DNA from 3 places in the Rossellomorea sp. NRS-1567 genome. Region 3 is predicted to be linked to each of the others. Evidence: predicted binding sites of a transcription regulator. Region 3 holds the regulator's gene; each other region holds the start of a gene.
The links. Region 3 encodes LexA, which represses DNA repair genes until DNA is damaged. Its sites were predicted from a motif close to CGAACATATGTTCG; they were not measured.

Region 1 (10,610 bases), on a different contig from region 3:
TGAACAGATCGCTACGCCATCAGAGCTTTTGTCCCAACCTGCAAATGAATTCGTTCGGGCATTTATCGGTGAGGACCGCCTGAACGCTCGACAAACTCAACTGCAAGTAATCGACATGATGGAAGACAACACAAATTACGTGCACTATGAAGAATTGGAATATACTTCAATACCTTATGACGCAACGGTCCAAGAAGCGGCAAGAGTACTACTTGAGGCTGGAAAAACCTATCTCATGGTGACTAAAGACGGCCAAAAGCTAGGAAGCGTCACGGCCAGCGGGATTCTTCGTGCAGTAGCCTCAGAAGGGAAAAAGGAGGCACGCTCGGTATGAATACATTCTCACTACTGTTTATCAACACCATTTCAAATCGCTCGGATGCCATCGTAAACGGATTATTTGAGCATCTGTACTTATCATTCGTATCCATTTTTATAGCGATTGCCATCTCTTTGCCGCTGGGTATATACATATCACGAAAAAAACAAACAGCTGAATTTTACATCGGGATTACAGCCATTTTCCAAACCATCCCCAGCTTAGCACTATTTGGCTTTCTCATTCCCCTATTAGGTACAGGTAGTATCACAGCGATTATTGCCCTGACCGTGTATGCACTCTTACCGATTCTCAGGAACACGTACACGGGGATCATCGGGGTTGATGAGGGAGTCATAGAAGCGGGCAGAGGAATGGGGATGACAAACTCACAGCTTTTGTTTAAAGTGGAGCTCCCTCTCGCCCTGCCGTTCATTATGGCGGGTATAAGAACCGCAACTGTCTTAACGGTGGGAGTCGCGACGCTTGCAACCTTTGTAGGCGCGGGTGGACTGGGTGACCTCATTTACCGGGGACTATCCACTTGGAATAATTCTTTAGTTCTTGCAGGGGCCATTCCTGCCGCTTTACTTGCACTTTCTTTCGACTTTTTATTAAAGCTTCTTGAAAGAATGACAACACCTAAAGGATTAAAAGCACGTAAATAAATCACATTCAAAGGAGAGTAAGAATGAAAAAGAAATTAAAACCAGTTATTTTATTAATAGTCCTATCCTTCATCATCGCAGGTTGCGGAAATGGAGGGGGTAAAGACACGATTACGGTTTCAGGTAAGATGTGGACAGAGCAGTTTATTTTAACACAAATGATGGCTGAGCTTCTCAAAGAGAAAACAGACCTGGATGTTAAAGTGGAAGAAGGACTGGGAGAAGTATCGATTTTGACACCCGCTCTTGAAAAAGGCGACATCGACGTATATATCGAGTACACAGGAACCGGACTCGAAGCGGTGTTAAAAGAGCAAGCAAAGGAAGGGGCTTCAGCTGAAGAAATTCTATCTCAAGTCCGTAAAGGATACGAAGAAAAGTTCAATGTGACATGGTTAAAGCCACTTGGATTCGAGAATACGTATACCCTTGCTTATACTCAAAATCAGGACTTTGATGCCAAAACGTTCTCTGACCTTGTTCCCCTATCGAAGGATTTAAGCTTTGGAGCGCCGCATCAATTCTATGAGCGTGAAGGTGATGGGTACGATGCATTTGCCGAAGCCTACGGTTACGAATTCAAAGCGAAAGAAAGCTTTGACCCGAACATTATGTATGAAGCAGTTAAGAACGGAGATGTAGATATTATTCCGGCCTTTACAACCGATGGAAGAATACAACGTTACAATCTGAAAACGACTACGGACGACAAAGGATTCTTCCCACCATATGATGCCGCTCCTATCATCCGTCAAGAAGTTCTGGAAGAGCATCCTGAAGTAGAAGAAGTCCTGAATGAATTAGCAGGACAAATCTCTGAGGAAGAGATGAGTGAGATGAATGCCAAGGTGGATATGGATAAACAAGATCCTAAAGACGTAGCGCGTGAATTTCTCCTATCCAAGGGATTAATTGAAGAGTAAAATGTTAGAAGTGTCAGAAAGGATAGAGGAATGGCAACATCCTTTGTCCATCTGACACTTCATTCTGTTTAGGTATATTTATAAAATTTTGATAAATTAGAGGGAAATATGGTATAAAAGAAGAATAGGACTTAAGGAACAGTTAAAGAATGAATGGATAAGGAACGATGAAGGAGTTGTAATCATCTATGGAAAACCCATCCCGACAAGAAATTGGAAACATCCTTAAACAATCAAAACGCATTGCCGTGATTGGATTAAGTGACAATCCTGCACGAACATCTTATATGGTATCGAAAGCGATGCAGGATCAAGGTTATGAGATAATTCCTGTAAATCCAACCATTGACACCGCATTGGGCGTTAAAGCGGTATCTTCTCTGAAGGAGATTGAAGGACCGATTGACATTGTCAATGTATTTCGCCGCTCAGAATTTTTGCCACAGATCGCGGAGGAATTTGATGAAATCGATTCTAACGTGTTTTGGGCGCAACAAGGTGTAATGAATGAAGAGGCTTATCGCTTTTTGAAAGAACGTGGGTATACAGTCATTATGGATCGCTGTATTAAGGTTGAACATGCTTTAACCAAATAACTCTCACTCGTAACAAGCGGCTCTTACCGCTTGTTTTTTTTTCGGATGGGCTTTTCTACTTTCATTACTAAAAAATCCGGTCCATACACAAGAAAACAGTCCGATATCAGAGCCGTTCTAGGAAATTACATTTGCGAAAATCAAATAAAACGCTACAATATAGCATAGTGGTTTACCTGAGAAATGATCAAAACAGGTAAACGAACAAACGTTCTTGTGTTATAGTTAACATATACATAACCAATACTACCGTACAAGCACTATTTACGGTTAGAGAAGTTTTGAAAGGGGAATGTTCGTGGCCAACCAGAATAAGACCATGGATTACAATGATGATGCCATTCAAGTATTAGAAGGTTTAGAAGCCGTCCGTAAGAGGCCTGGAATGTATATAGGCTCTACAGATTCAAGAGGATTGCATCATTTAGTATACGAAATTGTCGATAATTCGGTGGATGAAGCATTAGCAGGCTTCGGAAATGAGATTATTGTTACGATACATAAGGATAATAGCATCTCTGTCCAGGATAAAGGACGCGGGATGCCTACTGGAATGCATAAGCTTGGCAAGCCCACTCCTGAAGTCATTTTGACTGTGCTGCACGCAGGAGGGAAATTCGGACAAGGCGGGTACAAGACCAGTGGCGGATTGCATGGTGTAGGTGCATCAGTCGTAAATGCCCTATCTGAATGGCTTGTGGTGACGATTGAAAGAGATGGAACGAAGTATGAACAGCGTTTCACAAAAGGTGGAAAACCGGAAACCACTCTTGAGAAAATCGGAAAAACGAAAAAATCCGGAACGTGTATCCATTTCAAACCTGATCCGGAGATTTTCAGTAATATCACCTATAATTATGAAACGATTTGTGAGCGTCTAAGAGAATCTGCATTCCTTCTTAAAGGATTAAAAATTGAAATCATTGATGAGCGTCATGATCTGAAGGAAGTCTTTCACTTCGAGAGCGGGATCCAGGCCTTTGTTCAATACTTAAACGAAGAAAAAGATGTGCTTCATAATGTAGCTTTCTTTGAAGGAGAAAATCATACGATCGAAGTGGAGTTCGCCTTTCAATTTAATGACGGGTTCTCTGAAAACATACTGTCATTTGTAAACAATGTTCGTACAAAAGACGGAGGTACCCACGAAGCCGGAGCAAAGACAGCCATGACCCGTGTCTTTAATGAGTACGCCCGGAAAGTTGGAATTCTAAAAGATCGGGACAAAAATCTTGAAGGGACCGACATTCGTGAAGGGCTGGCCAGTATCGTTTCTGTACGTATACCAGAACATCTCCTTCAATTTGAGGGGCAGACGAAAGGAAAGCTTGGTACGAGTGAAGCACGTTCCGCTGTGGATGCAGTTGTTTCGGAGCACCTTCTATATTTCTTAGAAGAAAATCCCGATACAAGCTCCCTTCTTATTAAAAAATCCATTAAAGCCGCCCAAGCCCGTGAAGCAGCACGTAAGGCAAGGGAAGATGCGCGTAACGGAAAGAAACGAAAGCGATCTGAAACCGTTCTATCTGGTAAATTAACACCTGCTCAATCGAGAAATCCTCAGCGCAACGAGCTCTATCTCGTGGAGGGGGATTCTGCGGGAGGTTCAGCGAAACAAGGTCGTGATCGTAAATTCCAAGCGATTCTTCCACTTCGGGGGAAAGTCATCAATACGGAAAAAGCCAAGCTTCAGGATATCTTCAAAAACGAAGAAATCAATACCATCATACATGCGATCGGTGGCGGAGTCGGTCCGGAATTTAACGTCGGCGACATCAATTATGACAAAATTGTCATCATGACCGATGCCGATACGGATGGAGCCCATATACAGGTTCTGCTATTAACCTTCTTCTATCGCTACATGAAACCATTATTAGAAGCAGGGAAAGTTTATATTGCACTTCCTCCTCTCTACAAAGTAAGCAAAGGAGCAGGAAAGAAACAAAAGCTTGAATACGCATGGACGGATGAAGAGCTTCAAGGAGCCATTTCTAAAGTTGGTAAAGGCTATATGATCCAGCGCTATAAAGGTCTTGGAGAAATGAACGCCGATCAGCTGTGGGAAACAACGATGGATCCTGAAACACGTGCACTGATCCGTGTCCGCATTGATGATGCTGCCCGGGCTGAGCGTCGCGTGACGACTCTTATGGGAGATAAAGTAGAGCCGCGCCGTAAATGGATTGAAAGCAATGTAGCTTTTGGGTTAGAAGAAGAAGGAAGTATTCTTGAAAATGAAAACATTACGGTCGCAGAGGAGGGGTAATACATGACAACTGTAGAAAGATATCAAGACTTACCTCTGGAAGAGGTACTTGGCGACCGATTTGGACGTTATAGTAAATACATTATCCAAGAGCGTGCATTACCTGATGCACGTGACGGGTTAAAGCCCGTACAAAGACGTATCCTTTATGCCATGTACGTGGATGGCAACACCCAGGAAAAAGGATTCCGGAAATCAGCGAAAACCGTTGGTAATGTTATTGGTAACTATCATCCACATGGTGATACATCTGTGTATGACGCCATGGTGCGTATGAGTCAAACGTGGAAAGTGCGTAAATATTTAGTCGAGATGCACGGAAATAACGGAAGCATCGACGGAGATCCGCCTGCTGCCATGCGTTATACAGAGGCTCGTCTTTCTGCCATCTCCATGGAGCTCTTGCGTGATATCGATAAAAAAACCGTGGACTTTATCCCAAATTTTGATGATACATCCAGTGAACCAACTGTTTTGCCTTCACGTTTTCCGAACCTTTTAGTCAACGGATCCACTGGTATCTCAGCAGGATATGCAACTGACATTCCACCTCATCACCTTGATGAAGTCATTGATGCGACAATCATGCGTATGGAAAAGCCACAAAGCACGGTGGATGAATTAATGACGGTCATAAAAGGACCTGATTTTCCAACAGGTGGCATCATTCAAGGGGTAGACGGCATCAAAAAAGCCTATGAAACCGGAAAAGGAAAAGTGGTTGTTCGTGGAAAAGCTGATATCGAAAACATCCGCGGAAGCAAACAGCAGATTGTCATAACGGAGATTCCTTATGAGGTAAACAAAGCGAATCTCGTCAAGAAAATGGATGAATTCCGTGTAGATCGCAAAGTGGAAGGAATAGCAGAAGTTCGTGATGAAACAGACCGCGATGGAATGCGCATTGTCATTGAGTTAAAGAAAGATGCAGATGCTACTGGCGTCTTACACTACCTCTATAAAAACAGTGATCTTCAAATCGCCTATAACTTTAATATGGTTGCGATACATAACCGTCGTCCTAAACTAATGGGACTGCGTGAACTATTGGATGCTTATATTCACCATCAAAAAGAAGTAGTGACAAATCGTACCAGACATGATCTAAATAAGGCGAAGGATCGCCAGCATATTGTCGAAGGTTTAATGAAAGCTCTGTCAATATTAGATCAAGTGATAGCAACGATTCGTGCTTCGAAAGACAAACGTGATGCGAAGGATAATTTAATTCAGCAATTTCAATTTACTGAAGCACAGTCAGAAGCAATCGTCAGCCTCCAACTATACCGCTTAACGAATACAGACATTACCGCACTGCAGGCAGAAGCTGAAGAATTAGCGAAAACGATTGCTGAGTTAACGGCTATCCTGGAAAGTGAAAACAAACTTTACAGTGTAATCAAAAAAGAATTAAAAGGCATCAAAAAGCAGTTCGCTGATGCTCGCCGCACTAAAATTGAGGATGAGATTGAAGAAATTAAAATCAACCTTGAAGTACTGATCGCCAGTGAGGATGTCATGGTTACCGTTACCCGTGATGGTTACATGAAACGAACGAGTCTACGTTCGTATTCTGCTTCAAACGGGCAGGATCTCGCCATGAAAGAAACAGACAGGCTCCTTGGTCAGTATGAGATGAATACGACGGATGTACTGTTAGTCTTTACGAACAAAGGGAATTACATTTATTGCCCTGTACATGAACTTCCGGATATTCGCTGGAAAGACCTTGGTCAGCACGTTGGGAACATCGTGCCGATTGATCGCGATGAACAGGTTCTAAAAGCGATACCGATTAGAGAATTTGATCCATCCCATTATTTATTATTTGTAACGAAGAATGGAATGATCAAGAGATCTGAGCTTCCCCAGTACAAAGCACAGCGCTACTCCCGTCCTCTTGTAGGAATTAATTTAAAAGGAGACGATCAGCTGGTAGATGTACACTTAACCGATGGTTCCTATGACATTTTCATCGCTACACATCTAAGCTATGGTCTTTGGTTTACCGAGGAAGACGTGAACATCGTCGGACCACGGGCAGCTGGTGTAAAAGGGATTAACCTTAAAGATGAAGATTATGTTGTGTCCGGTAAGATCATTAAAGACCCAGTGAAGGATTATATTTTCTTAGCAACCCAGCGGGGGGCAGTAAAGAAAATGAAATTAGCCGAATTTGAAAAGACATCCCGTGCCAAACGTGGAGTCATCATGCTGCGGGAATTGAAATCAAACCCACATCGTGTGGTAAGAATAGAAGTGGTTAAAGATACAGATAAGGTAGGCCTGATCACGAAAAAGGGAAAAACAGAAGAAGTGCTCCTTTCAGATCTTAGACCAAATGACCGTTACTCGAATGGATCATTTGTGATTGATGAAGGGGTTAGCGGATCTGTTTGTGAAACGTGGGCAGAATCACTACTACCTGGAACAAAAGAATAGCAACTCAGAGAAACGATCAGAAATATTTCTGGTCGTTTTTATTTACGGAAGACGAATAATATATGTATATTCATTCAAGATTGTTGTACAATACCCGTAAAAAATTGTACAACAATTAATATTCTTTCAAAAAGATGAATTTATCAGTTGAATAGGCATTTATTTTTTGATAGATTAAGAAAGTGTCTGAATGGGTATACATACATAGATTCATACATTATTTGTCATAAATACAAACATCTAGGGGGAACAATTATGGATTTATTCACAAGTATAATAGGCAGCTTGAATGATTTTATGTGGTCATACATACTGATTGTGGCGCTTATCGGTCTCGGTTTATACTTCTCATTACGAACTAAATTCGCACAATTCCGTTACTTAGGAGAAATGGGAAGATTATTAACAGATAAAACCACAATTTCAGCAGAAGGAAAACGAGGCATTTCTTCCTTCCAGGCTTTCACGATCAGTACCGCATCCCGTGTCGGCACAGGTAACCTGGCAGGGGTTGCAACAGCGATTGCCGGTGGTGGACCAGGGGCTGTATTCTGGATGTGGCTGATTGCCCTTCTAGGAGGAGCGACAAGCTTCGTGGAGAGTACACTTGCTCAAATCTATAAAGTGAAAGACGGAAAAGACGGCTACCGAGGTGGCCCTGCTTACTATATGGAAAAGGGATTGAATGCCCGTTGGATGGGAATCCTGTTTGCCATTATCATTACATTCTGTTTCGGTCTTGTATTTAACTCAGTCCAATCCAATACGATTTCTCTTGCAATGGAAGAAGCGTATTCATTTGATCGTATGACAGTAGGAATCATTCTAGCGGTTCTAACAGCACTTGTTATTTTCGGTGGGGTAAAAAGAATCGCCAGTGTAACTCAAATTGTCGTTCCAGTAATGGCCGTTCTTTATTTGATTTTAGCCTTCTTTATTCTAATTACGAACATTACCATGCTGCCAAATATGTTTGTGATCATTTTTGAAAATGCATTTGGTATTCGTGAAGTGGCAAGTGGCGGAGTAGGGGCAGCCATCATGATGGGTATCAAACGCGGTTTATTCTCAAATGAAGCCGGTATGGGTAGTGCGCCAAACGCAGCGGCATCTGCGGGTGTCACTCACCCCGTTAAACAAGGACTTATTCAAACTCTTGGTGTGTTCACTGATACACTGCTTATCTGTACAGCAACAGCCTTCATGATCATCCTGTCTGATCAATACACCACAGGGATCGATGGCATTCAGCTGACGCAGGCAGCCTTAAGTTTCCATGTAGGGGAATGGGCAGATACATTTGTCGCTGTCGCTATATTCTTATTCGCCTTCAGTTCAATTATCGGAAACTACTACTACGGGGAAACCAATATCGAGTTTATCAAATACAGCCCGATCACTCTATTTATCTACCGAATGGCCGTTCTTGCTATGGTGATTTTCGGAGCGGTTGTCAAACTGGATATTGTGTGGAGCCTGGCAGATTTATTTATGGGTCTAATGGCAATCATCAACTTAATCGCCATCACGTTATTAGCTAAGATCGCGATATCTGCACTAAAAGATTACCGAGAACAAAAGAGACAAGGTAAGGATCCTGTTTTCTACTCCAACTCTATTAAAGGGTTAAAAGGAATTGAGAGCTGGGAAGCAAAACCTGAGACAACAACAGAACCAAAATAATAGGAGAATGGACCAACCTTTTTGATGGGTTGGTCTTTTTTTGACTTGTTTGATGCGAAGAAAGATGAAAAAAAAGAAACGATAATCATTACATAGATTTTCCTTCTTTGGTGAAAATAATAGTGAATCATTTTCTATCGAGGAGAGAGAATCATGAGAAAAGAATTACTATTTGCTTTCGGTGCTTTCTTTGTTATGTCCCTCCATGCCATTGCAGGAAACTTTTCCAGTGAACCACTGGAAAAACAGCCTGTGAATGAAATGACTGTCAATGTGTATAAAAAAGATGTAACCGGCGATGGTAAAAAGGATACGATTACGCTTAAGGCGGTTCCATTTTCTCCTGATGCCCTGTTTCTGAAACAAATTTGGGCGGATATTAAAACGTCTGAAAGCAGTGAGATTCGAATTGATTATGAAGGTGGCTATGAGCCAAAAATCCAATTCGTTGATTTAAATCATGATGGAATAAAGGATATGCTGTACTCTTCAGCTACAGGTGGAAGCGGTGGACTCTATAATGTTGCACTCCATACGTTAGCAGATAATAAATTGGTTGATATTGGATTACCTGAGCCCTTAACGATTCAAGCTCAGTTTGAAGATGACTACCAAGCTTCTATTTCATTTGTAGATACAAATCAATCCTACACAGTCGATTTACGTGACCGAAAAGAAGACTACGATCGATTGGGGATATATACGGACGGAACCTTAAATGAACCTATGGAATTAATGGTTTTACCGTATGCATTTTTTGAGCCAACGAAAATCATGGGCAAACCTGGTAAGGGATTAAAAGGTTATCAGCAAATAAGCGGTGCCTATAAGGCAGATGGCATCGGAACGGCCACGTCTTATTGGTATTACGAAAATGATCAATGGAACCTGATTAAGATCAAGTGGAAAGCAAATAACTAGCGGAACCGTTTCTAGGCTTTTATCATACTCTGTTGTAAGCCCATTTTTATAAAGGAGGCTTACACATGAGTGAATTCAAGCCTGAAAAGCTAACTGTCACGTATTTACCACCAGCTTCAATCTTCAATCCCATTGATAATCGAAAATACACATTAACTCATTCTGACACGACGGGTGAGCTATTTTTGAGCGTTGGTTGTCACTTTGATTTGGAGAAGATCAATCCCTCTATGAGGGACGAAGTGTTAGGAGAATGGAGAAGAGACCTTGGTCAATACACTCTTGCAGGAACCGTGTATGTGAGTGGGGGAGAATTTGATCAACAGCTTTCCAACGTACGGTTTATGATTTTCAAAAAGGAGCTGCCATTGGCATTAGCAGCAATGGTGAACGGTGATAAAGGATTCTACACGTACTATCCCTGGCTTTTGGATGCGCCCATCATCGTCTGCTTTGAATCTGTATTCCCGGAATATCAGCAAACGCTTTATTTCGGGACACCAAGACAATATTTATTGAAATAGTGCTTAAGCATAAAGAGGTTTAATCTGAACTTTTTATGCTTTTTCTTTATGTATCCTCAAGTCATTTATAAAGAAGAGGGGCAGTGATATGTATGATTTGATCGGGGTTAAGTAAGTTGGGTTGAATAATTTAGTAAAGTAGAAAAAAGACGGCTGACAAAAAGACTCATCAGGAAATATTATGTAAACTAATAAACAACTATGAACGCAGCAGCTAACAATGGGCATGAGAAGATAATTATAAGAATTAAGGAACAAAACCGTG
Region 2 (10,610 bases), on a different contig from region 3:
ATTGGAATAATGTTGTCGTCCATTCTTTCTGGGAGTCAGAGAGGTACCGGTTGAACGATACTGCCGTAGCTGATTTTCCCATGGCCGCACTTGTATTGGGCATGGCTCTTGCAATGGCTCCGTTAAAGGAAAGTTTGTCGCTAATATGTTCCATGGTGATCCCTGCTAATACAGAAATGACCACCGTATCCCTTGAAAGGTGGGTCCTGATAGAATCTGCTGCCTCGTGAAGGTCTTTTGGTTTCATGGCCAGAATGACGACGTCGTATGGTGAATCATGTTCAACATGACGCACACCGAATTCGTGCACGATTTCGTTTAAACGCTCTTGGTTGGTCCGATTGGTAACATGCACTTTTTCATTCATCAGGACCCCGGCTTTCAGTGCTCCACTCATTAATGCGTAAGCCATCGACCCTGCTCCAATAAACAATGTCTTCATTCGTTCATTCCTCCTCCATTATTTTCGAAAAAAAGCAGACCCTCTCATCCATAAAGGACGAAAGGGTCTGCTTCCGTGGTACCACCTTGTTTTGTTCATTCCTCACTGGACGAAATGAACACACTTCACTTCCATGTAACGCTGGAAAAACGTTCTGCTTTAAGACGCTCAAAAGGCAGGTTCACAAATAGAGGGGATGACGGTGCCTTTCAGCCGGTGGGCACCGATCTCTAACATCATCTATTCATTACTAGTCTTTATCATCGCTTTTTCTTTTATCATTATGTAAGGTGACTTTTCAATGGTAAACGTATATTATAGGTGATTATCATAGAAAGACAGCTTATCTGTCAAGTGATTATTTCAGTATATTCAATCATTTTAAAAATGACATTTGTTTGGAAAAAATGTACACTATTAAATGAAGGGTCATTCATTTTTTGTTAACATCAAAGGAATGAATTGGTGAGGGCATGTCGTTTTGGCTGCCTACCCTTTTATTATGAAGAATGTGGTGAATTTATGACAACTTTAGTGAATGATCTGGCAAAAATTACTCTATCAACTCCTTTTGCCGTTGGAGATGTGAATGTGTATTTGGTGAAAGGGGACGCCTTGACGTTGGTGGACGCAGGGCCCCTTACAGATACAGCCTGGGTACAGTTGACCGAGCAATTATCCCTTTTGGGGTATACACCTCAAGATATTGAACAAATTGTTCTGACCCATCATCATCCCGATCACGCGGGGCTCATTGATCGGTTTTCTTCCTCCGTCAAAATATATGGTCATCCCTATAACAAGTTTTGGCTGGATCGCAACGAATATTTTCATGAAGTGTATGATCGCTTCTTCCTTCAATTGGCGATAGAATCAGGTTTACCTCAAGAGTATCTTCGAGCAATCCATAAATTTAAGAGTCCTTTGAAATTTATGGGGAACCGAAAACTGGATATTGAAATAAAGGAAGGGGACGTCATCCCCGGAATGGAAGACTGGACGATCATTGAAACGTTAGGGCATGCTCAGAGTCACTTATCCTTTTACCGGGAGAGTGATGGTGTCCTGATAGCCGGAGATCATATACTCGCGAATATTTCCCCTAACCCACTCATTGAACCTCCTCTTGAAGGGGAGCCGGAACGTTCAAAGCCATTGCTTCAATACAATGAGTCTTTGAAAAAGTTATTGGCTATTCCCATTTCCCTTGCCTATACAGGTCATGGGGACAATATTACGGATGTTCATGGATTAATTCCCAGGAGATTAGGGAAACAGGATGAAAGAGCACGCGGGGTACTCGAAATGATCAAAGGTAACCGTCTGACCGTATTCGATATCTGTAAGACACTATTTCCTTCCGTCTATCAAAAGGAACTGGGCCTGACACTGTCTGAAACAATCGGACAATTGGATTATCTTGAATCACTTCACTACATAAAGAAAGAATCGCACGAAGGAATCTATTATTATTTTGCCTAGAAAGATGGGACGAGACATGAACAGTAGAATAAAAGGAAAAACCATTGTCATTACCGGTGCCTCTGGAGGAATCGGGGAACAAATGGCCATTAAAGTAGCAGAAAACGGCGGTAATCTCGCCTTGATTGCGCGTCGCGTCCATCTGCTTGAAGCATTAAAAGAAAAGCTCATAACCGAATATAGTTGTAAGGTGGAAGTGTACCCGTTAAATATAACGGATTACGACGAAATCCCACGCACCTTCAACACCATCCTGAAGGACTTTGGAGCGATTCATGCCTTGATCAATAACGCAGGCTATGGAATATTTCAGGAAGCACATGAAACATCATTCCAGGATGTAAAGGGAATGATGGACGTGAATGTTCTTGGACTTATGGCATGTACGGGAGAAGTCCTTCCTTATATGCGTCAACAAGGTTCCGGTCATATCATCAACATTGCCTCTCAGGCAGGTAAGTTCGCTTCGCCAAAGTCGAGTGCGTACTCTGCCTCTAAGCATGCTGTACTGGGATATACGAACAGTTTAAGGATGGAAGCGAAAAGGTACGGTGTGAGGGTGACTGCGGTGAATCCCGGGCCGATTGCCACAGACTTTTTCTCCATTGCCGATGAATCCGGGACGTATGTGAAGAATGTAGAAAAGTTTATGCTTGATCCGGCAGATGTCGCTCAAAAAGTCGTGGAAGCCCTTTTTACCAATAGGAGAGAAATCAATCTGCCTCGATGGATGAATATGGGAAGTGTCATCTATCAATTATTCCCATCTTTTGTCGATAAAGTAGGAAATAACCTTTTCTTCAAAAAATAGTGAAACTAAATCATGCTCTCATTCGTCTAATCTAATAAGGGGGGAGTCTATGAAGAAGTGTTTGACTGTTCTGATCATTTGTTTCTGTTTTCTATTTACCGGTTGCGGGCCTGCAACATCTGTAAATTCATCACAAGAGGGCACAAATTTCATAGGCTTTATTACCCAGCTTGAAGATAATCAAGTGCTTATTAATGATGTTTGGTTTTCTTTCAGTGATCAAACCGTCATGAAGACAGACAAGGATAAAAAACTGCAAAAAAAAGATATTGAAGTTGGGAAAAAAATAAATGTGACATTTGACGGTAAGCTCCAGGAATCATTCCCGCGCAGAGCTTCTGCAGATCAATTGGTTTTTCTGACAGATCAACAAAGCAAAACCGAAGAAAGCGCCGTTAAATTAGTCATGAAAGACCCTCGATTTTCACAAGTCGTTATACAATCCATCGAAAAAAATCCTACAGGCTTATATTCAATACGATTCAAAGATCTCTCCATTAACAGAGATGTACACGTCATTGTGAATGTGGACAATGACCGGGTGATTGTGCCCATACATACCTCTACAAAATGACAAAGAAGAAAGCATTGGTTTATAAACCAATGCTTTCTTCTTTGTCATCTATTTCATAGAGTTGAAATTTCCTGTCAATCATCTTCATGATCCACTGTCTATCCATATTTCCATCTCACCTTGAGATTATACGGGACAAAATGAGGGTATGCATCAGAGAGTGGAAAAAATAGTTGTTTTCTTTCATGAATGGCTAGAATGTTCGTTTCAGAGGAAAACTATGATTATTGTTGGGAAAAGGATGTGGATGTATGATAGGGATTCTTTTAGCCCTGATCCCCGCAGTAGCATGGGGAAGTCTTGTGTTTGTAAGTGTAAAACTTGGAGGGAATGCCTACAGTCAAACGGTTGGGATCACCATTGGATCATTATTGTTTGCGGTTGGCGTATTCTTCATCAAATCCCCGGAATTGACGTTATTTGTGTGGGGAATCGGCTTCATCTCCGGCGTCTTCTGGGCAGTCGGTCAAGTCAATCAATTAGCGAGTGTAACGTTCATCGGAGTTGCGAAAACCGTTCCGATTTCAACGGGAATGCAGCTGATCGGAACGACTCTCTTTGGCGTTTTAGTGTTTAAGGAATGGAAAACGACAGAAACGATCCTCCTCGGTAGCGGAGCCGTTTTAGCTCTGATTATTGGTGTGGTGTTAACATCATTCACACAAAAATCCGAGGGAGATGAAAAGTCTCAACTAAAAAAGGGTCTACTCACTTTATTGCTATCCAGTTGCGGATACATAGCCTATGTCGTCATTTTAAGATGGTTTGATATTGACGGATGGGAAGCGATTTTGCCACAGGCGATTGGAATGTTTATCGGGGCGGTTGTCATTACGTTCAGGCATAAGCCCTTTACAAAATATACGGTGAGAAATATCTTAACCGGTCTGATGTGGGCATCGGGGAATTTAGGGTTGCTGCTTGCGCTTCCACGCATCGGGGTGGCAACGAGTTTCTCCCTATCTCAAACAGGGATCGTCATTTCTACCCTTGGAGGTTTGTTTTTCTTAGGTGAAAAGAAATCCAGGAAGCAAATCCTTCTCGTCATTGCAGGGTGTGTTCTTATCATTATAGGCGGTGTTCTATTAGGCTTTACGAAAGATTAAGGAGGAATGGATATGTATTCAGATCTAACAGGGAAGGTTGTCGTTATATCCGGAGCTGCTACTGGAATAGGAAAGGCGATAGCCAAACGATTTGCCAGTGAAGGCTGTAAAGTGGTCATTAATTATTTCAAAGAAGAAGAAAATCCTGAAGGACTAGTAAGGGAAATCGAAGAAGCTGGGGGAACAGCCTCCATTATTCAAGGTGATGTGTCAAAAGAAGCAGACGTTCAGGGCTTTGTTAAATTGGCCCATGATACATATGGTCGCCTTGATATCTATGTGAACAACGCAGGAATCGAGAATGAGGCACCCTCTGAGAATCTTTCACTCGAAGATTGGCAGAGAGTCATCAACACAAATCTGACGGGGACCTTTCTCGGGTGCCGTGAAGCAGCGAAATACATGCTTGATCATAATATCAAAGGGTCGATCATCAACGTTTCTTCCGTTCATGAAATCATTCCGTGGCCTCACTTTGCTCACTATGCAGCCAGTAAGGGTGGGGTGAAATTATTAATGGAAAGTCTTGCATTGGAATTCGCCCCTGATGGGATCCGGGTCAACAATATTGCTCCCGGGGCCATTGATACTCCCATCAATGCCGAGAAATTTTCCGATCCCGAAAAGAAAAAGGGAGTGGAAAAGCTCATTCCCATGGGCTATATCGGAGAACCGGAGCAAATCGCTTCCTGTGCAGCCTTTTTGGCTTCAGAGCAGGCAAGTTATGTCACAGGGACCACCCTCATCGCTGATGGGGGCATGACGAAATATCCAGGATTCCAAGCCGGGAGAGGCTGATGGGAAAAAGGCCAAAATCAATGTGTGATTTTGGCCTTTTCTGTTTTTGGCAGAGTAAGTATTCTTAATCGACTATGGTGATAATTGGTGGATTTTCTAAGTATTTCATGAAGTTCGGAACGTCTTCTCCAACCGCTTTCCATTCTTCTGAAGCAAATGCTTCTTTCATATCCGCTTTGTTTTCAAACTCGATTTCCGTTATTAGGTAGAGTGACAAATCCGTATTCTGATTGGATACAACCCGCTGTACGTTCGCATTTTTTACATGAGGGACCTTTCCTGCAATCGGCATATGGGTGTTAAAGTAATACTCCTCGAACCCCTCTTGATCCTTGGGCTTTTCATACATCACAATCACTTTCGCCATGTTACTCCTCCTCGTCCTGACAATTTGTGTTCATATGAATTTTAGCAATTATAGGAAGATGTGACTATGCATTTCGTAACAAAAATCTCGACAGTATTTGCCTTTGATTATCTTTGAAATGCTTGTCGGGCCTACCCAAGCCGCCTCCGCTTTTCTTTTTTCCAGCTCCAGGGCTTAGAGGCTCGAGGTCATAAGTCAAACATACCAAAAAGGCAAAGAGCGCCTTTCCGGCATGTTTGCCTTATGCTTGTCGCCTCTGACCAAAGCCCTTCCGCTTTTCTTGTTATTCTCTCTATTTCCATTAATTTTAGTTGAAAGGGAACGTATATTCGTATAGAATCATAACTATACTATATAAGAACATTTGTTCTATTTTAGGTAAAATGGAGGACGAATATATGACTGTCGATTACAGTGTGCTGCCACACCATAAGATTCTGTGCATCGATATGAAGAGCTTTTATGCTAGCTGTTCGGCTGTCATGCTGGGTCTCGATCCCCTTGAATGCCATTTGGCCGTAGTTGGGGATCGAGACCGCCAAGGAAGTATTGTGTTGGCGGCATCCCCCAGGCTGAAGAAGGACTTTGGGATCAAAACGGGCTCGCGGATGTTTGAAATCCCAAAGGACCCGCGCATCCGGCTTGTAGAACCAAAAATGGCTACGTATGTCAGGATCTCGACTGAGTTGACCCGGTTATTCCATCGCTACGTACCGAAAGATGCCATTCATACGTATAGTGTGGACGAAAGTTTTATTAAGATTGATGGAGCGACGAATCTTTGGGGGGATGCCACGACCATTGCCGGTAAAATCAAGGATGATATGGAAAGGGAGTTTCAACTTCCCTGCGCCATAGGCATCGGTCCCAATATGCTGTTGTCTAAGCTGTGCCTGGATCTCGAAGCAAAAAAAGAGGGGATTGCCGAATGGACCTATGAAGACGTTCCGGAAAAACTGTGGCCGTTATCACCTTTACGTGAAATGTGGGGGATTGGCGGACGCTTAGAAAAAACGCTCAATCGCATGGGCATTTTCTCTGTCGGGCAATTGGCGCAGTATGACCTGGAGAAGTTGGAGGCCAAGTTTGGCGTTATGGGCAATCAGCTCTATTACCACGCATGGGGAGTTGATTTATCTGAAATAGGAGCACCGATCATGGATGGTCAAATCAGCTTTGGCAAGGGGCAGATCCTGTTGCGCGATTATAAGGAGAAAGGGGAAATCAAACGTGTCATTTTAGAAATGTGTGAAGAAGTCGCTAGGCGCGCCCGCACCCATCACAAGGCGGGGAGAACAATAAGCTTTGGCGTCGGTTACAGTCACGAAGAATTTGGTGGAGGGTTTCACCGGTCGCGGACCATCGAGGAGCCGACCAATATCACCATGGATTTATATCGTGTATGCCTGGAGTTATTCGAAGAGAATTACAACGGGAAAACTGTACGGAAAATCAACATCGCTCTTTCAAATATTGTAGATGATGGGGCCTTGCAGATTTCTTTGTTCGAGCCGAATCGATGGGAGAAGCGGGAGCTGGGGTATGTAGTGGATCGAATCCGAAATAAATATGGATCAGCAGCCCTTCTCCGAGCCGTATCCTATACAGAAGCAGGAACAGCAAGGCACCGTGCCCGCCTGGTCGGTGGACATAAATCGTAAATATAGGAGGTGAGAGGATTGATCCGCGATCGAGGAAGAATCAAATGGACATCTATGATGCTGCCGGAGCACGTGAAATTACTGAGGGATTGGGCAAAGGAAGATACGCACGAGAAAAGGATCGAACTTGACGAGCAGGAACTGGACAGGATGAATGAAGTCGTCTCAGAGGCGATGGAGTTTGGGAAATTGGTGTCGATTACTCACTATGTAAAGCACCGTCATCAATTATCGATTGGAACCGTTCACCATGTCGACTCACTGGAAGGGAAGCTGCACGTCGTAGACAGGTTCGAAGACGTACACTATATTCCACTTGCAAGCATTGTGGACATTCGCTTTTTCGATTGACAGCCCAATGAAAAGAGAGACTTCACCAGGGTGAAGTCTCTCTTTTCATTCCATTTACTCTTCGTCCAATACTTTTTCTGCGCGCACACATGATTCGAATTTTCCTTTATGAGATGCGTCACAAAACGGCATGTTTGTAGATAAACCACAACGGCAAAGAGTAAACACTTGTTTCGTTGGAAATACATTTCCGTCAGCATCAATCAGTTCCACGTCCCCGCTTACACGAAAAGAACCATTATCATTCACTTTAATTTGAGCTTTTGCCATGAAAAACCACCCTTTCTATAAAATACAAAAGAATCCCCCTTATCGATAGTAAATTGAAAACAGGAAAAATGCAATATTCTAAAGGAAACAAATGAAATGTGATAATATGGTGGAGTAAGGGAGGTCGTAGAATGAAGATTGAATTAACGAATGAAGCAACCAAAAAGATTCAAGGTAAAATAGATAATCAAACCGGATACCTGAAATTAAAGTATGATACAGAGGGGTGTGGCTGTGTCGTAAGTGGAATTCCTACTTTATGGTTTGTACATGAACCTGAAGAAGGGGAAGATATAACGATTGAAACCAACAGCTATCCGATCCTGGTAGAAAAATCTAAAGTGGTGTTTCTTGATGAAGACCTGAAAATTGATTTTTCTTCCCAAAGTAACACGTTTCAATTAAAAAGCCCCGGGCAAATCATAAATGGAAGAATGAACTTTCTGATGTTTCCGGGGGAGTAAACATAAAAGCCTCAGATCTGAGTACATCCGGGATCCGAGGCTTTTTATAAATATAAAGCCATTTATGTATCGTGATGGATGTTGCAGCGGTAAATGGTTCTATAAATACTAATCTAGTTCATTCACCAATTCCTCAAACAATCGGGCCACTGAAACCCCTGTCTTCCACCCATCCATCCCGTCCTCTACAGACCAACACGCAGATAAAACCGAATGACAGAACCCGTAACGAATCAACCGTTCATAAGAAAGGGAGAGTAGTGAGGCCATTGTTTTGATTCTGTATCGAAGCAGCTCTATTGGAATATCCCATTTACTCCATTCATTTAATGTAAACTGAATGCAGTCATATTCTCTCTCACCGATCAGCCCCTTGGGATCGATGGCCGTCCAACCCGAAGATTCCGAGTAGAGAATGTTCCCGTGATGCAGATCACCGTGTAGAAGAAAGAAATCGGTGGAAGTACTGAGCAACTCAGGAAAAAGGTTTTCAGCTTTTAAGACGAGATCTGCAGGTATGGGCCCACTTCCTCCATTGAATCTTTCCCGCAGGCGCCCAATTCCTTTTGACCAGGCCTGAACGGTAGGGTAGGGATGATGGCTGACAGGTTTATGCCATAAACGGTGAGCCACATGGGCAAACACCTGCAGGACCTCTTCTTCATCGTCAACGGAGTGAAGGGAGATTCCCGGTGTCAGGCGATCTAAAAGGATCCATCCCTCCTCCTTATTGAAATCGAGGACTTCCACCATGCCCCTTCCTTGAAAATCTTGAAGAGCATGAAACTCATTTGAGAAGTCGTTGTTCGGGTACCCGATCTTTAGGACCGCAGTCCGTTCATGATCAATTCGGACAGGAACCACAAAATTGTAGCTTAATGAAAAGGGCTCGCCATAGGTTAAGCGCAGCCTGTCTTCCAAAATCACCATGAGCTCTTCCACGTTTGAAATCCATCCTTCACCCGATTCCCCGTACATGGTTTGCATTTTTGATCTGAAATCAGTTGGAATCAAGAGACATCATCCCTTTCATTTAATACAAATTGATGAAGAAACCGTTGAATCACGTGTTCATATTCCTCGGGGTTGTCATTATACGATTGAGCATGAGTGCCCCGGAAATCCAGAAACAGCTCTTTGGGTCCCTGTTTTTTTTCAAATAAATCCTTCGTCATTTGAGGCAGGATAAAGTCATCATTTGTGCTGTGGATAAATAACACGGGTTTTCTGATGTTTTGAACAACCGATATTGGTGATAAATCCTTTAATGTGTACCCTTGTCGCAGCTTTAGTGTGCCGCCTACGAGGGGGAGGAGAAATTTTGCCGGCATCTTCACTTCTACGCTCATACGATAGGCGAGCTGTTCACCAAAGTCGGAAAAAGGGCAATCGGCAATATAAAAATCTGCCCGATCTTCCAAACTGCCTGCATATAAAAGCAGAGTAGCTGCACCCATGGACTCCCCGTGGATTCCGAAGAAAACATCCTCGCCTTCCCGACGGATCAACTCATCCACAACGGCCTTTAAATCATACTTTTCAAAATACCCGTAACTTGTCGTCTTCCCGCCGGACTCCCCATGACGCCTGTGGTCATAAATCACGGCATTGAAACCCTGTTTGATGAAAAGGTTCATATACTTGATCGAATTCCATTTGTTTTCTGTCACCCCGTGGGAAAAGATCATGAATTTTTTATGGGGGTGAGGCTTCACGAAAATGGCTTTAATGCCATATCCGTATTGTGAAGGGATCAGCACCTCTTCTTTAGGAAGGGAGTCATAATCCTCTTCTATCAGCCTGGTCGAACCTGTTTCACGTGACCGGATAAAGTCATCCCCCTTTTTCGGTAAATACATAAAACGATTCGTAATATAAATCCCAAGCAGACCTATGGACGAAAGGGTACCGCCAAGGATGGCAAGTTTTTTTCTCATCTTCATCACCTCAAAGCAAAATCATTCATACTCATATTGTAGCAAAAGGAGGAAAAAAGAGGAATTTTTGAATAGGGGAATACAAAGAAAAAGTGTCCCTTAAGAAGAGACACTTTCATGAATGGGTACTTATGATTTAGCATTTTGACCTTTAGTAGGATGAATGGCTTTTTCAAGTTCTTCCTTAGCCATCGGGTTAGAAACCGTATCTGAGTTAGGTTTGCCCTTTTGGCTGAAGCCTTTATCGCGTTTTTGACTCATGAACTCATCTCCTTCAAGTATTATCTACTTTAGAATGCTCGAAGGAGAAAGATGGTATTCATGATTGATTCAATTCATACAGACGG
Region 3 (10,610 bases):
TTTACGTAGAGAGCCTTTAAATAATATTTATAATCAAAAAAAACACCTCTTAATGTCTTAAGAGATGTTCTTATAATTGATATTATACTAATGGATTTGAACAAATGGTTCTTGGTCCACTTCTTTTACAATGGTTGCTTTCAGACCCTTTGGTGTCTTCACATATAGGTAAACGGGCGTATGAGGGAAGTAATCAACAATTTCAGGACCAATTGCCTGAGAAAAGCCTATTAGTTCTGTTTCTTTCACCATTCCTGTATGTACATCAATCACGAGTTTATTCAAGGTGTCCTTTTGGTATAAGGCTTTTCCGACAAACTCAATATCCTGGTGTGAAAAATATTTCGAAACATAATCTTCTAAATCACGTATCCGATTATGTAGATCCCGATCCTTCTCTTCCCCTTCATCACTAGGGAAGTAATAATATTTATCCGTTACATCATTCCATTTTTTTGCAGATTTATCATTTTCGTCAACATAACTGGAAGTAATATAGTTGCCGGACACTACGCTATTCAATGGTTGAAGTTTGTAAAGGGATATCAGAATAGGGACATCTTTCAGTTCCTTATTGGCTTTCACCCTACTGACAACGGTGTTAGCTATCTTCTTTCCGTATTCTTCTAACTGTTGGTCATCGATCTTTGCCTCATCAAAATGCATGAGCTTATTTTCATCTTCAACTCGGATATAATCTACGGTATTCATGGCAAGACCGAGGGAAATCCCTTTTATTTTTCCTTCTGAGTCAACGTAGTTCTGTTCATGGATATAAGCGAGATACATGGGATTCTTTTTTTCAAGCTCCATTTGTTGTTCCCAGCCCATATCATCCTTAATCTCCAGAGCAGGATTAAGCCCTAATTTATTTGATTTAGACTTTCTTCCCAGCCATGAATTTAGACCTTTTAGATATTGACCTTCCTGGTATACATAATCCTCCGGTGAAAAATGCTCGGTGGATAAAGACATGAGGCCAGTCTCGATTTCATCCATATCACTGCGATTGTTAATCATCATCGTAATAAGACCACGATTGATTGATTTCTTCTCTTTGTGCACTTTATAATTTAAATATTCGCGCGCTTCTCCAGCTGCACTATTTTGAATTTCAAGTGTTTCTTCATCCATCACTTCTTGAGGCTTATTGCTGCAACCGGCAACAAGAATCATGAGAGACAGTGAAGCAATCATCCATTTTTTCATATGACTCCCTCCGGACTATATTCTATCATAAATTCAATTTTAATCTGAATGATAATCATTAAGTTTTTTTGAATTGACTAAAATAATCAATTTAGCCTAAATGACGAAGGAATGATTATAAACTCATTATCGTAAATAGTTTGTCACAAATAGAAAAAGCACTCATCAACTGAGTGCTTCTATCTATTACTTCATGTTCTTATTCATTGCATTCATCATTTGATTGATTTTCTTTTGGGAAGGTTTTTGACCCATTTGCATCATCATCATGCGTAACATTTGCTCGTTAATTGGTGGATTTTTCTTAAGATAGCTCATCATATATTTACGAGCAATGAAAAATCCTAGTGCAACTCCAGCTAGTAATGCTAGAACTCCAACTAGAATAAGTAACCCAGTCGTTGACATACTCTTACTTCCTCCTTCATGTTGTCCTTATAAAAGTGTACTAAACCATGAAACATTATACAATATTTCTGTCATAATTTCTTATTAATATATAAATTTTCTTTGTTTTATCGGTTTTAACCACCCAAAACGTTCATTTTGGATATCGATCGCGAGCAATTGACCCATATTTCTGCGCAGGATCTCAAAAAATATATATTCAGATTCATCGTGACCCCAAGCATTGAGGGTCATCCATTTTTCATTGAGAACAAGTGTAGCACCTGAATCGATCCTTTCAATTGTTGCAACAGAATCAACCCAAGCCGCTCCTTCAATTTTACTGATCTCGTGCTGCAGGATTCTTTGAGTAGGAAGGTATGGAATTGGCCTGGTAATGTAATTTACTTGTTTCGAGATGATATCGTGAAGCTCCCCTGAACTTACTTCCCATTCGGAAAACAGCTGATAGAATATTCTTTCCCGACCATAATAGTGCTGAACAAACATTTCTTCAATCCAATAGATTTGATAGTTTCGCACCTTTACACCCTCCTACCTTTCTTTCATATAGTATAAATCAACTAGAGAGGAGTCATTGTCGGAAATTGTTGAAAATCTACACTAGTTTTGTCGAAGGGCAAGTGAACTCAAAATATCGGGGATTGTCTCAAGTTGTAAAGTATGGGGAGTTATCATCATTTACCCATTCTCTTTCACACATACTCTTTTTAATCGACAATTCCATTCAGCTTAAAAAAGGTCGACCCCTTTAAGAGTATTAAGGAGTCGACCTTTGATGTCTTTATATTATTACTGAATCAATGCTTTGATTCTTGAAACTACATTTTCTGATGTAAAGCCGTACTCTTCCATGACTTTTGCTCCAGGTGCAGATGCACCATATCCATCAATCGCTAAGATGTCTCCTTCGTCTCCTACATAGCGATCCCAACCCATTGGAGATCCCATTTCGATAGCAAGACGTTTTTTCACACTCTTAGGCAGAATAGATTCTTTGTATTCTTTTGATTGTTTCTCGAAGCGATCCCAAGACGGCATACTTACGACAGATACGCTGATTCCGTCTTTTTCAAGTGCATTTTGAGCGTCTACTGCTAAATGCACTTCAGAACCAGTTGCAATCAGTAAGGCATCAGGCTGTTCCTTGCCGGAAGCAGATACCACATATGCTCCTTTATCTACGCCGTTATATGCTTTATCTGCAGTACCTTTAAGAGTTGGGAGGTCCTGACGAGATAGAACTAACATCGTAGGCTGATCCTTTGACTCTAAGGATAATTTCCATGCTGCAGCAACTTCATTTCCGTCACCAGGGCGGATAACAGAAAGGTTAGGCATGGCACGAAGTGAAGCGAGCTGTTCTACAGGTTCATGCGTAGGTCCATCTTCTCCGACAGCAATACTATCATGCGTGAATACATATGTCACAGGTAAGCCCATTAGAGCCGCTAAGCGTATAGCAGGTCTTAAATAGTCACTGAATACGAAGAATGTCCCTCCGAATACGTGCAGACCGCCGTGAAGAGCCATACCATTCATGGCTGCACCCATACCGAACTCACGAACACCGAACCAGATATTACGACCTTCATACGATTCATGAGTAAAGTCTGCTTCATCTTTAATCATCGTCTTGTTAGATCCGGCTAAGTCAGCTGATCCACCAATGAATGAAGGAAGTTTCTTTGCAATCGCATTTAACACTTCACCAGAAGAAGCTCTGCTTGCTAGTGCTTTTCCTTCTTCATATACCGGGATATCTTGATCCCAACCTTCTGGAAGATCACCTTTGATTGCTGCTTCTAATTGGACAGCAAGCTCTGGATACTCTTCTTTATATTTAATGAATAGCTCAGCCCAAGCTTCTTCTTTTTCAGAACCTGCTTGTTGGATTCTTTCCTCGAATCTGCTGTAAACTTCCTCAGGTACATGGAAATCCTGCTCAAACGTCCATTGATAAGCTTCTTTCGTAAGCTTCATTTCGTCTTCACCTAGTGGAGCACCGTGAACAGCAGATTTCCCTGATTTATTAGGAGCTCCGTATCCGATGACCGTCTTAACTTCGATCATAGTAGGACGGCTAGTATCACCTTGAGCCTCTTCGATTGCTTTGGAGATTTCATCAAGGTCATTCCCATCTTCAACACGAATATATTGCCAACCATACGATTCAAAGCGGCCTTTCACACTTTCAGAGAAAGATTTGTCTAACTCTCCATCAAGTGAAATATCATTTGAATCATAGAGAACGACAAGTCGACCTAATTTCAAGTGAGCTGCTAATGAAGCTGCTTCAGAGGCCACACCCTCCATTAAGTCTCCATCTCCACAAATAGAATATGTAAAATGGTCTACCATATTGTATTGATCCTTATTGTATGTAGAAGCTAAATGCCTTTCAGCTAATGCCATACCGACTGCCATACCGATTCCTTGTCCAAGTGGTCCAGTCGTGGCTTCAACACCTGGGGTATGTTTGTATTCCGGGTGTCCCGGTGTTTTACTTCCCCATTGACGGAATTCTTTAAGATCTTCCATTGAAACGTCATAACCCGATAAATGAAGCAGGCTATATAATAGCATCGATCCATGACCAGCGGATAAAACGAAGCGATCCCGGTTAAACCACTCAGGATTTTTCGGATTATGATTCATGAATCTTGTCCAAAGAGCATACGCCATCGGAGCTGCTCCCATAGGCATTCCAGGGTGTCCTGAACCTGCTTTTTCAATTGCATCGATAGATAATGTACGGATTGTATTAATTGCTAATTGATCTGTGTTATCAAACATATGTCAGACATCCTTCCTTTTAATGTACCTTATTAATATTAATCTTCTTTGTTAGTTTATACAACTATCTTGAATGATAACATGACTTTATGATCGTTGAAAATAAAAAACCTTATGATTTCATAAGGGTTAAGAATGAAAAAAACGGCCAGGTCCATTTTAAAATGGACCTGGCCGTTCATTAATCTAATGCATTTTCTTTTTAGTCTGTATATCCTGGATCTTCTTAGGTGTCACTTCATTACCTTCCGGATCAAAGATTCTTGTATTTTCAATGGTCCCTTTCATCGATTGACGAAACGTTTCCAGGTATTCTTTTCTCAACTTGGACTGCTCTTTTGCTTCTTGCTCGGTTAGTCCGCTACTTTTAGACTTTTTGGCAAGTTCATTGATTCTATTCATTTTCGTTTTTGAAAGCATCTATAAAAACTCCTTTATTGCATAGTCAGCAAATTCTAAAACACAACTAAAATTCCAACGTATTTCTATCGTCATGTTACTAGATTCAAGAAGATAAAACAAGAGTTACGCATTTTCAACTGAAGTCATATATTCTTTAAAACGCCTATGTACCGTAGCTTTAGAGACATCATACCCGAACCCTCTTAATGTTGCTGCAATTTCAGCAAAAGTCAGTTCGTTCTTCCTTAAACGAACAATTTCCTCAACCGGTACTTCGATCCGCTCTCTTCCATCCACATTTCCTTTATTCTTTAGATTTTTATGAGGTTGAAAACCATTTTCCACTGCCCTTTTCATCCCTCGTCTGATTTTCAAATTATGGAGTTTTCTTTGATATTCCTCAACCATACTTACAATATTAATCACCATAGAATCAGATTCAGATAAGTGAAGCTCCCCACTATGGGTTTGACTGATAATCTTGACTTCCTCTTTTAGTAAACAGTGAATGAGAGCAATTTTGGCATTCCCTCTGCCAATTCTTGTTTCATCCTGTATGAGAACAGCCTCAATCGACTCATCTTTAATCAAATCAAGAAGTTCAAGAACACCAGGACGATCTAATTCAAAACCGCTTGCTTGATCTTTTATGATAGCAGCCACTTCGTATTGGTGGTCTTGCGCTAATTTCACTAGTTCCTCTTCTTGGCGTTCCAAGGATGTTTCCTGCGTGTCTTTCTTTGTACTGACTCTGCAGTAAATTACTGCCTCCATCTTCTATCCCTCTATTCTTCGTTCATTACCAATTCATAATCTGAATGGGTAGATAATGTTGGATTTTCTATTGGTAACACAAGTGATTCACCTGGTTGGATTGAGAATGATGTGAGATTATTTTCCTCTCCGACCCAAGCGATAAATTCTTCCACCGTCATAGAATATTCTTCATTGTACTGTTTGGCAATAGTCCAAAGTGTATCTCCATCCTGAACAGTGATGCTTTGGTAAGAAGGTTGACTTGCCGTGACTATTAGAAAATATACCGCTGATAAAAGTGCTAAGACAAATAAAATAATAATGTAAGAGAAACGATTCCAAATATGTGTTAACATAATAAAACCTCCATACGAATGTTTGTTCTGTTTTTTGTTACACTCATTGTAATACGAACATTCGTTTGGTGTCAACAGAAATTCGAACTTATGTTTGTACCGACCGGAAAGACATGCTATAATGGGAACATAAGATCTATAATAGAGGTGCGTGAACATGACAAAATTGTCTAAAAGACAGCAAGACATACTAGAATATATTAAAATTGCAGTAAGAGAAAAAGGGTATCCACCTTCCGTACGGGAAATTGGGGAAGCCGTTGGTCTTGCTTCTAGTTCCACCGTACACGGACATCTGGCCAGGTTAGAGAGCAAAGGTCTTATTCGTAGAGATCCCACTAAGCCAAGAGCCATTGAAATCTTAAACCTTGAAGAGGATACGATCCCACGCCAACGAGTTGTGAATGTTCCCTTAATTGGTAAGGTGACAGCCGGTCAACCTATTACAGCCGTAGAGAATGTAGAAGAATTTTTCCCGTTGCCAGAGCGTATGGCACCTTCAGATGAACAGGTCTTTATGCTTGAGATCATGGGTGATAGTATGATAGAAGCCGGAATTTTAGATGGGGATTTTGTCATCGTGCGTCAACAGCAAACAGCGAATAATGGAGACATCGTCGTAGCGATGACAGAGGAAGATGAAGCAACTGTAAAACGTTTTTTCAAAGAAAAAGATTTTGTACGATTACAGCCAGAGAACTCAACAATGGAACCGATCATTTTACGTAATGTATCCATTTTAGGAAAAGTTGTCGGAGTTTATCGCCAAGTACATTAATACGTTAAGCCGCTATGTTTAATAGCGGCTTAATTTTTTCTATACTTTTGAAGGTTCTAAAAAGGGCAGTGGGTGGTAGCATTTTTCGCTACCACCCACTGCCTTTTAATTAATAGCAATTATTAAGGATTAATACATTTGAATGTATTGCTCGCGCTCCCAAGGGTGTACTTGTGTACGGAACATATCCCATTCGATCTCTTTCGCTTCCACGAAATGTTCGAAGATGTGTTCTCCAAGGGATTTAACAATTACTTCATTTGTTTTAAGATTTTCTAATGCAGCGTGTAATGTTGCTGGAAGATCAACGATTCCTGCTTCTTCACGCTCTTTTTTGTCCATCACATAAATGTTGCGGTCGATTGGTTTAGGTGCTGGAAGGTTACTTTTGATTCCATCTAATCCAGCTGCCAGTAATACAGCCATCGCCAGGTATGGGTTAGCCGCCGGGTCAACACTTCGGACTTCAACACGTGTGCTTAATCCACGAGAAGCAGGGATACGGATTAATGGGCTGCGGTTACGTGCAGACCATGCAACATAACAAGGTGCTTCATATCCAGGGACTAAACGCTTGTATGAGTTTACAGTCGGGTTCGTGATCGCTGTAAAGTCAGTTGCATGTTTAATGATACCTGCAAGGAATTGACGAGCTGTATCGCTTAATTGCAGATCTCCCTTTTCATCGAAGAATGAGTTTTCCCCATTTTTGAATAGGGACATGTTACAGTGCATTCCTGATCCATTTACACCAAATAGAGGCTTAGGCATGAATGTTGCATGTAATCCATGCTTACGTGCAATCGTTTTAACCACTAGTTTAAATGTTTGGATATCATCACATGCTCTTAATGCACTTGCATATTTAAAGTCGATCTCATGTTGACCAGGGGCAACTTCGTGGTGAGATGCTTCGATTTCAAATCCCATCTCTTCCAGTTCTAATGCGATATCACGACGGCAGTTCTCACCTAAATCGGTAGGAGCTAAATCGAAATAGCCACCGTTATCGTTTAATTCTAAAGTCGGATCACCATTTACGTCTAATTTAAAGAGGAAGAATTCCGGCTCAGGTCCTAGATTGAAGTCAGTAAACCCTAGCTCTTCCATTTGACTTAAGATGCGCTTTAAATTGTTACGCGGATCTCCTTCGAATGGAGTGCCATCTGGATTGTAGATATCACAGATTAGTCGGGCTACTTTTCCTTTTTCAGCTGTCCATGGGAATACTAACCAAGTGTCTAAATCAGGGAATAAGTACATATCTGATTCTTCAATTCGAACAAATCCTTCAATTGAAGATCCGTCAAACATCATCTTGTTATCTAATGCCTTTTCAAGCTGACTAAGAGGGATTTCTACGTTCTTAATCGTCCCCAGAATGTCAGTGAATTGAAGTCGAATGAACTTGACACCTTCTTCATTCGCTAATCTTAAAACATCTTCTCGAGTATACTTTGCCATTTTCGTGTTTCCTCCTCAAGTTTATTAAAGGTATTATTTAATGAAAAAAGCGGGACATGTCACCTTGACGCAATGATGCTTTAGTAAATCGACCAGAATGCATCAATTCATTTCGAAGTAATTTACGCAGCTCGTCATCGGATAGATCCTGTCGTGCTTTTTCTTCCTTTTCATTACTTACGTCAGATACTACTTTACTTTCATTATGACTGGATACCGCAAATATTTTCTTAATCCCAGCCATGTTGATGCCTTGATCTAACAGATCCTTTACTTCCAATAACTTATCAATGTCATTCAAGGAAAAGAGCCTACGATTCCCCTCAGTACGCGCAGGGCTGATCAATTGGTGCTCTTCATAGTATCGAATCTGACGAGCTGTTAGGTCCGTGAGCTGCATGACAATACTAATCGGGAATAATGCCATCGTTCGACGAATTTCACTTCCGCTCATCTTGATTCCTCCTTTTGTTTTCCTTCTTGACCTTATTATATGTAATGTAAGGAGTTCTGTCAATCAAATGTTAGTTTTTCTTACATAAGAATTCAGAAGAAAAGGATAGTCAGATTTAGACTATCCAATTACTACTTTATTATCCTTTTGTCACAGTGATTAAACCTTTTTCAATCAAATTATCTACTGCTGAGCAAACAGCAATTTTCACGTGGGCGTAAGTTAATCCCCCCTGAACGTATGCCAAATAAGGCGGTCTTATCGGTCCGTCTGCAGATAATTCAATGCTGGAGCCTTGAATGAATGTACCTGCCGCCATAATGACATCATTCTCATAGCCAGGCATATAGTTGGGATATGGAGTAAAATGAGAATTTATAGGTGATGCAAACTGTATTGCCTGACAAAATGCGATCATCTTATCTCTGTCATCGAACTGTACGGACTGGATTAAATCTGTTCGCTTTGCATGGGGACTTGGATTTGTATTCATGCCAAGTTCCGTTAAGAGCGCCGATGTGAAGACGGCCCCCTTTAATGATTGTGCCACCACATGGGGTGCCAAAAAGAAGCCTTGATACATTTCTTGCAAGCTATAAAGAGATGCCCCCGCCTCTGCCCCTATTCCAGGGGATGTCATTCGATATGAACATGCCTCTACGTATTCTTTCTTTCCTACGATGTAACCCCCAGTTTTAGCAAGACCTCCGCCAGGATTTTTGATAAGGGAGCCTGCCATTAAGTCTGCTCCGATGTGACAAGGCTCCCTCTCTTCTACAAATTCACCGTAGCAGTTGTCAACGAAGACGACCATTTCAGGGTTGATCTCTTTTACAAAATCAATCATTTCTTTGATTTCTTCTATAGTAAAGGAAGGTCGGTTGGCATATCCTTTTGAACGCTGAATCCCCACCATTTTTGTTTTGGAAGAAATCGTTTTTGCCACCTCTTCAAAATCGACCTTTCCTGACTGGAGTAAATCTACACTTTGATAGCCAATTTGAAAGTCTTTCAGTGACCCCGTTCCTTCGCCGCGAATCCCAACAATTTCTTCCAGGGTATCATATGGTTTTCCCGTTATGTACACTAGTTCGTCCCCAGGTCTAAGTACACCAAATAAGGAGATGGAAATCGCATGAGTACCTGAAATAATCTGAGGTCGTACCAGCCCTGCTTCTCCTCCGAATACATCGGCATAAATACTTTCTAATGTGTCTCTTCCTGCATCGTCATACCCATAACCTGTGGAAGGTATGAAGTGAGAATCGCTTACACGATGCTTTTGAAAAGATTTAAGTACCTTGAACTGGTTATTTTCAGCTCGTTCTTCAATTTGGTAGTGTATATCTTTAATGCTTGCTTCAACTTTTGTTACCAATGGTTTTAGAGTGTTTCCGTGCACTAATTGTTCAAACATGAGGTTTTTGTTTCCCTTCTACCTTTGAAATTTCTTGATGCTGCCTGCGATTGGATGATCTTCTAAGTGATAGCCCGTCAATTCGTAAACCTGGCTTTCTTCTATAAATTCTAATTTTCTTAGGATCGTATCCTTTTTTAATTGCGAAAGGAGCTTCCCTTCACTTGCTGGGATGAGCACATGATAGGATGTCATATATTTTTTCACGATTTCTTCAATTCTTAATAAAAGCTGACCTCGATCCTCTTCGATCAAGGCACTGATCATGATATGATCCCATTCACTACCCGGAACAAAGTCAGGATCCACCACATCCCGCTTGTTGTAAATCGTTAACTGAGGAATTCCTTTCATATCCAAGTCTTTCAATAATGACTGAACCGTTTTTTCATGCTGACTGTAATCTGGATTTGAACTATCCACTACATGTAGAAGAAGATCCGCTTCCTTCACCTCTTCCAGGGTAGAACGAAATGCCGCTACTAATGTAGTAGGGAGGTCCTGAATAAATCCGACAGTATCCGTAAGTAATGTTGAGTAGCCACTGGGCAAGGGCATTTTTCTTGTCAT

Region 1: a site for LexA is predicted at 2,708-2,721, ahead of parE (DNA topoisomerase IV subunit B). Genes of this name have one in related genera too.
Region 2: a site for LexA is predicted at 5,899-5,912, ahead of ACIFOD_RS00080 (DNA polymerase thumb domain-containing protein). Genes of this name have one in related genera too.

Annotation. Positions count from the first base shown of each region.
Region 1 is NZ_JBITPL010000030.1:75,806-86,415, forward strand. It holds gene ACIFOD_RS20775 (ABC transporter ATP-binding protein) at 1-334, shown strand, start outside; gene ACIFOD_RS20780 (ABC transporter permease) at 331-987, shown strand; gene ACIFOD_RS20785 (glycine betaine ABC transporter substrate-binding protein) at 1,011-1,910, shown strand; gene ACIFOD_RS20790 (CoA-binding protein) at 2,099-2,506, shown strand; gene parE (DNA topoisomerase IV subunit B) at 2,805-4,775, shown strand; gene parC (DNA topoisomerase IV subunit A) at 4,779-7,217, shown strand; gene ACIFOD_RS20805 (alanine/glycine:cation symporter family protein) at 7,473-8,900, shown strand; gene ACIFOD_RS20810 (hypothetical protein) at 9,054-9,821, shown strand; gene ACIFOD_RS20815 (staygreen family protein) at 9,887-10,345, shown strand.
Region 2 is NZ_JBITPL010000001.1:6,564-17,173, reverse strand. It holds gene proC (pyrroline-5-carboxylate reductase) at 1-442, opposite strand, end outside; T-box leader at 493-715, opposite strand; gene ACIFOD_RS00110 (MBL fold metallo-hydrolase) at 965-1,924, shown strand; gene ACIFOD_RS00105 (SDR family NAD(P)-dependent oxidoreductase) at 1,941-2,735, shown strand; gene ACIFOD_RS00100 (DUF3221 domain-containing protein) at 2,785-3,309, shown strand; gene ACIFOD_RS00095 (GRP family sugar transporter) at 3,564-4,415, shown strand; gene ACIFOD_RS00090 (glucose-1-dehydrogenase) at 4,428-5,213, shown strand; gene ACIFOD_RS00085 (EthD family reductase) at 5,278-5,580, opposite strand; gene ACIFOD_RS00080 (DNA polymerase thumb domain-containing protein) at 5,979-7,241, shown strand; gene ACIFOD_RS00075 (YolD-like family protein) at 7,260-7,592, shown strand; gene ACIFOD_RS00070 (CDGSH iron-sulfur domain-containing protein) at 7,647-7,862, opposite strand; gene ACIFOD_RS00065 (iron-sulfur cluster biosynthesis family protein) at 7,994-8,326, shown strand; gene ACIFOD_RS00060 (aminoglycoside phosphotransferase family protein) at 8,435-9,340, opposite strand; gene ACIFOD_RS00055 (alpha/beta hydrolase) at 9,337-10,263, opposite strand; gene ACIFOD_RS00050 (hypothetical protein) at 10,393-10,524, opposite strand; gene ACIFOD_RS00045 (hydroxymethylglutaryl-CoA lyase) at 10,583-10,610, opposite strand, start outside.
Region 3 is NZ_JBITPL010000015.1:253,533-264,142, reverse strand. It holds gene ACIFOD_RS10695 (CamS family sex pheromone protein) at 88-1,209, opposite strand; gene ACIFOD_RS10690 (YneF family protein) at 1,396-1,617, opposite strand; gene sirA (sporulation inhibitor of replication protein SirA) at 1,702-2,139, opposite strand; gene tkt (transketolase) at 2,410-4,413, opposite strand; gene ACIFOD_RS10675 (DUF896 domain-containing protein) at 4,600-4,833, opposite strand; gene ACIFOD_RS10670 (YneB family resolvase-like protein) at 4,939-5,589, opposite strand; gene yneA (cell division suppressor protein YneA) at 5,601-5,927, opposite strand; gene lexA (transcriptional repressor LexA) at 6,085-6,705, shown strand; gene glnA (type I glutamate--ammonia ligase) at 6,835-8,169, opposite strand; gene ACIFOD_RS10650 (MerR family transcriptional regulator) at 8,207-8,623, opposite strand; gene ACIFOD_RS10645 (aminotransferase class I/II-fold pyridoxal phosphate-dependent enzyme) at 8,763-10,040, opposite strand; gene hflX (GTPase HflX) at 10,059-10,610, opposite strand, start outside.